2 regions of the Streptomyces sp. SS8 genome follow, and region 1 is predicted to be linked to the other one. Evidence: riboswitches for the same ligand, from Rfam matches in the RefSeq annotation. Region 1 holds a riboswitch; the other holds the start of a gene.
The links. A riboswitch is a leader RNA that binds a small molecule or an ion and turns the genes downstream of it on or off. The one in region 1 is predicted to bind cyclic di-AMP.
Positions count from the first base shown of each region.

Region 2: another riboswitch for cyclic di-AMP. It lies ahead of ACW69E_RS21950 (M23 family metallopeptidase); the one in region 1 lies ahead of ACW69E_RS20095 (M23 family metallopeptidase).

Region 1 is NZ_JBSVCZ010000021.1:77,539-80,737, reverse strand. It holds gene ACW69E_RS20095 (M23 family metallopeptidase) at 140-1,192, opposite strand; cyclic di-AMP (ydaO/yuaA leader) riboswitch at 1,204-1,382, opposite strand; gene ACW69E_RS20090 (PP2C family protein-serine/threonine phosphatase) at 1,609-2,835, opposite strand; gene ACW69E_RS20085 (APC family permease) at 2,961-3,199, opposite strand, start outside.
Region 2 is NZ_JBSVCZ010000025.1:10,013-13,211, reverse strand. It holds gene ACW69E_RS21955 (GntR family transcriptional regulator) at 1-149, opposite strand, end outside; gene ACW69E_RS21950 (M23 family metallopeptidase) at 341-1,225, opposite strand; cyclic di-AMP (ydaO/yuaA leader) riboswitch at 1,239-1,412, opposite strand; gene ACW69E_RS21945 (M16 family metallopeptidase) at 1,619-2,995, opposite strand; gene ACW69E_RS21940 (M16 family metallopeptidase) at 3,019-3,199, opposite strand, start outside.

The DNA of each region.
Region 1 (3,199 bases):
GGGCGGGCTTACGCGGTTGGGCGTACGCGGTTGGGGAAAGGACCGGCGGCCCTGGTGTCGGGGGGTGTCACCAGGGCCGCCGGGGTGTGCGGGACCGGGGCTCGAAGGGCCCGGTCGGGGTGGGGCGGACCGGCCGTCGTCAGATGGACTGGCCCTTGCTCCGCAGCCAGGCCAGCGGGTCGATCGGGTCGCCGCCGCCGGGACGGACCTCCATGTGGAGGTGCGCGCCGGTGGAGTTGCCGGTGGAGCCGACGCGGCCGATGACGTCGCCGGTGGTCACCTTGCCGGTGGTGACGGTCATGGAGGACAGGTGCGCGTACCAGATCTCGGTGCCGTCGTCGAGGCGGAGGATGATGCGGTAGCCGTAGGAGCCCGCCCAGCCGGCCTCGACGATCTCGCCGCTGTGCACCGCCTTGACCGGGGTGCCGGTGGGGGCGGCGAAGTCCAGGCCGGTGTGGTTGCTGGACCACATCGAGCCGGACTGACCGAAGGTGGAGGTGAGCTGGTACGAGTTGAGGGGGAGGGTGTAGCTGGCCGCGAGCTTGGCCAGGCGCTCGGCCTCGGCCTTGCGCGCCGCCTCCTCGGCGGCCTTGCGCTTGCGCTCGGCCTCCTCCGCGGCGGCCTGGTCGGCGGCCTCCTCGGCCGCCTTGCCCGCGGCCTCCTTGGCGGCCTCCTCCAGCGCGGCCTGGGCCGCGCCGGTCTGCTGCTGGTCGGCCTGCTGGAGGATGCGGGCCCGCAGTGCCTCGCCGGCGTCCGCCGTGACGACGGTCGTGGTGGCGTCGGAGGTGTCCAGGCCGGCCTGGGTGACGGTGCCGCCGAAGGGGCTGGTGGTCTCGCCCTGGGGGGCGGGGTCGTCGTCGCCGTCGGAGACGAGGCCGCCGACGACGGGGATTCCCTCCGCCACGGCGCCGAGGTCCACGTCCGGCAGGGAGATGGCGACCGGCGTCTTGTCCTTGGCGGTGGCTATGCCGCCCGCGCCGACCGCGGCGATCATGCCGACGCCGAGGACCGCTCCGCTGCGGGCCATGCCGGTGCGCTGCTTGGCGACGCGGTGCCGGCCGCGGACCGGGCGGACGGAGTCCTCGGTCGGGTTCCACACCGGCTGGTCGCCGTCGCCCTCAGGACCGAACGGGGCGAAAGCGGCGGTGTGCGGGTCGTACGAGACCTCGGGGGCCGGGGTACTGGACGCCACGGGGGCGCTCTCCTTTCCTTCCTTCTCGCCTACCGGGTTAGCTGACGGGTTCGGAGCAGGAAGGTCTCCTACGGATCCATACGGGCATGCCGCATGAATCCGATTCACCCCAATTGGTGGTTCCCCGGTTCCCTGGGCGCGTCCTCGCTGTTGGCGGGGCCGCACTTGCGGGATTCGGCGACGGCGCACGGTGCCGCCCTCTTCGGCGACAGTGACGACCGCGCTGCGTTATCGAACGTTAATAGAGGTGCGCTCCGGATTCCAAGTCCCCTCTTTGGACATGGGGCTTTCTTGACGGAGGAGCATCCGGGCATCAGCACGCCAATTCGGGCGATTCGACCGCCGGATCGGCGCATGAGACGCACGCCACACCATCTGACGTTGCCTCAGTTGTTATGCGGAGGGATGTGCGTCGGCTACGGACGGTCACCGCAGGCGGGGGTTCCGCGGGCCTTCGAGGACTCCGGGGGCTCCGGAGGTTCCGGGGTTTCCGGGGACGCCGGGTCGCGCATGACCGCCAGCAGCACCATGTCGTCGCCCCGGTGCCCGCCGGTGTGCGCGTCGACGTCCGCGAGGAGGTGGTCGAGCAGGGCGGCGGGTCCGGCGAAGCGCCGGCCTCGCAGCCTCTCCACCGGGTCGTAGAAGGCGTCCTCGGCGTTCCGCGCCTCCGTCAGGCCGTCGGTGTAGAGCAGCAGCAGGGAGCCGGGCGGGAAGGGCAACGGCTCCGTGCCCCCGTCTCCTGGGCCGCCCACCGGGCTCCCCAGACTCCCCAGGCCCAGCGGCAGCGCGTACACCTCCGTGTCCGGCTCCAGCAGCCGCACGTCCCCCTGCCCGGTCAGCAGTACCGGCGGCGGATGGCCCCGGTTGACGAGCCGCAGGCTCCCCGGGGCGCCGATCGGTACCTCGGCGAACACCGCCGTGGCGAACTCCTCCGACCGGCCCGCCCCCGCCTCGCGCTGCCCGACCTCCCGGAGCAGGGCGTGCTCGACGCGGTCCGCGACCGTCCCCAGGTCCTCCTCCGTCTCGGCCGCCTCCCGGAAGGCGCCGAGGATGACGGTGACCGTGCCGACGGCTTCCGTCCCCTTGCCGCGCACGTCGGCCACCAGCAGCCGCAGCCCGTACGGGGTGCGCTGCACGCCGTACAGGTCGCCGCCGATCCGGGCGTGCGCCTGCGCGGCCTCGTAGCGGACCGCGATTCTCAGGTCGCCGACCCGGCCGGGCGGCACGGGCAGTACGGCGAGCTGGACGGCCTCGGCGACCTGGTGGGCCGAGGCCACGCTGACATCGCTGTGGTGCAGGACGCGGTTGAGGACGAGGGCCAGCACTCCGACGGTGGCGTTGGTGGCCAGCCGCACCGTGCTCTCCGCCGGGTGCAGCCCGGCCCGCACCAGCAGGGCGATGACCGCGACCGTCGTGGCGGCCACCGTGAGAGCCGTGCCGCCGAACGTCCACAGGGCCGCGGCGATCAGGCACGCCGCGATGAACGGCGCGCTCAGGAACACTTCGGGAGCGGTCAGCAGATTGACCGACAGCCCCAGCAGGACCAGCAGCAGGGGCAGCAGCCAGGGCGGGCGGCCGATGACGGGGATGGCGCGGACCCGGGTCCTGCCGCCGCCCGTCTCCTGCCGCCCGTCACCGTGCACCCTTCCAACTCTTCCCGACCCCCGGCGCCCCGGCGAGTCGATCAAGCGCCGGCCGGACCACACGGGCCCCCGGACGAGGGGACGAGGCGGACCGGGGCGCGGGGCGAGGGGGTGGAAAGGGGCGCCTACGCCCCGCGCGCGGCGAGCGCGCGGCGCACCCCGTACGAGGCGGCGCCGGCCGCCAGCACCGCCGCCCCCGAGACCACCGAGGCGAGCGGCAGGGCGAAGGCCAGCACCACGCACCCGGCCAGCCCCACCGCCGGCACGATCCGCGGCGGCCGGCCCTCGCCGGGGCCCAGGGTCCAGGCCGAGGCGTTGGCGATCGCGTAGTAGGCCAGGACGCCGAAGGAGGAGAAGCCGATCG
Region 2 (3,199 bases), on a different contig from region 1:
AGGGTCCGCAGTGCCTCGCGCACCGGGACGCGCGAGACGCCGTAGCGTCTGGCGAGGAGTTCCTCGGTGAGCCGGGCTCCGGGCGGGAAAACACCACGGACGATGTCGTCACGGACCGCGCTGCACACCATGTGCGCGGAAATGCGCATGGGCCGACCTCCACCGCCGTCTCCATGTTCCCCGAAGTACCGCAGAGTGGAACTGTATTCCACTGGAACGCGTTTTCCGATGCCCGCCGGGAAACAGGCGTGAAAACATCCGCCGCGCGACCTCACGGGTCGCGCGGCGGATGCCGGTGTGTGACGGGCGCGGCTGCCCGGCGCCCTGCGGGCGGGGTCCGTCAGACGTCGACGCCCTTGCCCGCCAGGTAGGTGATCGGGTTGAAGTCCGATCCGTAGTAGGCGCCGTTGCGGGCCTCGAAGTGCAGGTGCGGGCCGGTGCTGTTGCCGGTGGAGCCGACCGCGCCGATGTGCTGGCCGCCGTCGACCTTCTGGCCCGCCGAGACCTTGGTGGCGGACAGGTGGGCGTACTGGGTGTACTTGCCGTCGTCGTGGCGGATGACGACCTGGTTGCCGTACGCGCCGCCCCAGCCGACCGTCACCACGGTGCCCGGGCCGACGGACCGCACCGGGGTGCCGGTGTTGGCGGGGAAGTCGATGCCGCTGTGCTTGCCGGAGGACCAGGAGGCGCCGGCCTGCTTGTAGGCGGTGGTGGTGTCCACGCCCGCGACCGGGTCGACGTAGCCGGTGGCCGAACGGCGCTCGGCGGAGCGGTCGGCGCGCTCGTTCGCGCGCTTGGCCTCGGCGGCCTCGCGCTTCTCGGCGGCGGCCTTCTCGGCTTCGCGCTTCTCGGCCTCGCGCTCGGCGGCGGCCTCGCGCTCGGCGGCGGCCTTCTCCGCCTCCTCGGCCTTCTCCTCGGCGGCGTCGGCGACGCGCTGCTGGGCCTGGGCCTGGGCCCTGACGTCGTCGGCGATCGTGTCACCGACGGCCATGGCCTGGACGAAGCCCAGGGCGTAGGTCCCCGAGCCCCCCTCCGGAGCGGCGATCGCGGGAGCGGCGGCGCCGACCACGCCGGTGACGGTCAGGGCGGCGGCTCCGGCCAGGCCCACGCGGGTGCGCATGGAGCGGCTGGAGAGGTGGTGCTTCTCGGTGAGGCTCTCGGTGAGCCCGGTGAGCTTTCCGGCCAGCTTCTCGGCGAGCTGCGCGGTGGCACGGGTGAACGCCATGGGTGGCGTGCTCCTTTCCTTCCTTCTCGCCTACCGGGTTAGCTGTCGGGTTCGGAGCAGGAAGGTCTCCTACGGGCGCACGGCCCGATTCACCCCAGGTGCCTCGGAAGAGGACCGCTCCCGCGTGTGAAGGACGGGAGGGTGGGTCCCCGGCTCCCCCGCTCGGGGGACTCGGCGATCACTGCCGTCGGCCGCGGTCGCGGTCACTTCTGACGGCCAGCGAGATCGACGCTAAACGGACAAATTTGAGCGAGCAAGCAAAAAGCTGCTTTTGTAGGCCATGCCACATGAGCCACCCACCGGAACGGCTCAAAACCGGACATACGTAGGGCCCTTGGTGTGGCTTCCCACCAAGGGCCCTACGCTGTGCGACCGCCACGGGACGGCCGGGGATCACTGGTCCGTGACGACCGTCACCTCTCCGATGCCCAGGTCGCGCACCGTGTCGGCGATCTGTGACGCGTCTCCCACCAGCACCGTCACCAGGCGGTCCGCGGGGAAGGCGGCCACGGCCGCCGCCGTCGCCTCCACCGTGCCGGTCTCGGCGAGGCGGGCGTACAGCTTCGCCTGGTAGTCGTCGGGGAGGTGCTGTTCCACCTGGTCGGCGAGGGTGCCGGCGACGGCCGCCGCCGTCTCGTAACGCAGCGGGGCCACCCCCACCAGGTTCTGCACGGCCGTGTCGCGCTCGGCGTCGGTGAGACCCTCCTGCGCCAGGGTGCGCAGCACGCGCCACAGGTCCTCCAGAGCGGGACCCGTCACATCGGTGGCCACCGAACCGTTGATCGCCAGCATCGAGGCGCCGGTACCCTCGGGCGAGGAGCGCAGCACCTGGGCGAAGGCCCGCACGCCGTAGGTGTAGCCCTTCTCCTCGCGCAGCACCCGGTCCAGGCGGGAGGTGAGCGTGCCGCCCAGGCAGTACGTGCCCAGCACCTGGGCGGGCCAGACCCGGTCGTGCCGGTCGGGGCCGACCCTGCCGATGAGCAGCTGGGTCTGCACCGCTCCGGGCCGGTCCACGACGATCACGCGGCCGGTGTCGTCCGCCGTGATCGGCGGGACCGGGCGGGGCCCGGCGGCCGCGCCCTTCCAGTCGCCGAGGGTCTCGGCCAGTGCCTTGTCCAGGTCCACCCCGGTGAAGTCGCCGACCACCACGGCCGTGGCCGTCGAGGGCCGCACGTGCTCCGTGTAGAAGGCGCGCACCGCCTCGGCGTCGATGTTCCTGATGGTCTCCTCGGCTCCCTGGCGGGGACGCGAGAGCCGGGAGTCGGCCGGGAACAGCTCCTTCGACAGCGCGATGGCCGCCCGGCGGGCGGGATTGGCCAGCTCGTGCGGGATCTCGTCCAGGCGGTTGCGCACCAGCCGCTCGACCTCGCCCCCGGGGAAGGCGGGGGCGCGCAGCGCGTCGGCGAGCAGGCCCAGCGCCCTGGTCAGCCGGGAGGCCGGGACCTCCAGGGAGACCCGTACACCGGGGTGGTCGGCGTGTGCGTCCAGGGTGGCGCCGCACCGCTCCAGCTCGGCGGCGAACTCCTCGGCGCTGTGCCGGTCGGTGCCCTCGCTCAGCGCCCGGGCCATGATCCCGGCCACGCCCTCCCGGTCACGGGGCTCGGCCTCCAGCGGCGCGACGAGGTTGACCTCGACGGCCACGACCTTCTGGCCGGGGCGGTGGCAGCGCAGCACGGTCAGCCCGTTGGGCAGCTCACCACGCTCGGGGGCGGGGAACGCCCACGGCCTGGGCTCGCCGCCGCGGGGCTGGGGGTGGAACTCCATCGACATTCCGTTCTGGGCCGTGGCGTCGCTCACTGAGCGGCCTCCTGGTCGTGGGTGTCGGCGGCGGTGCCGGTCTCGGAGACGGTGGCGCCCTCGGAGACGTCGGCCGCGGTGTCGGGGGCGGTCGCCTGGGTGGGCTCGTAGATCAGCACCGCGCGGTTGTCGGGGCGCAACCGGGCCGCGGCCACCTCGCGCACCTCGTCGGCGGTG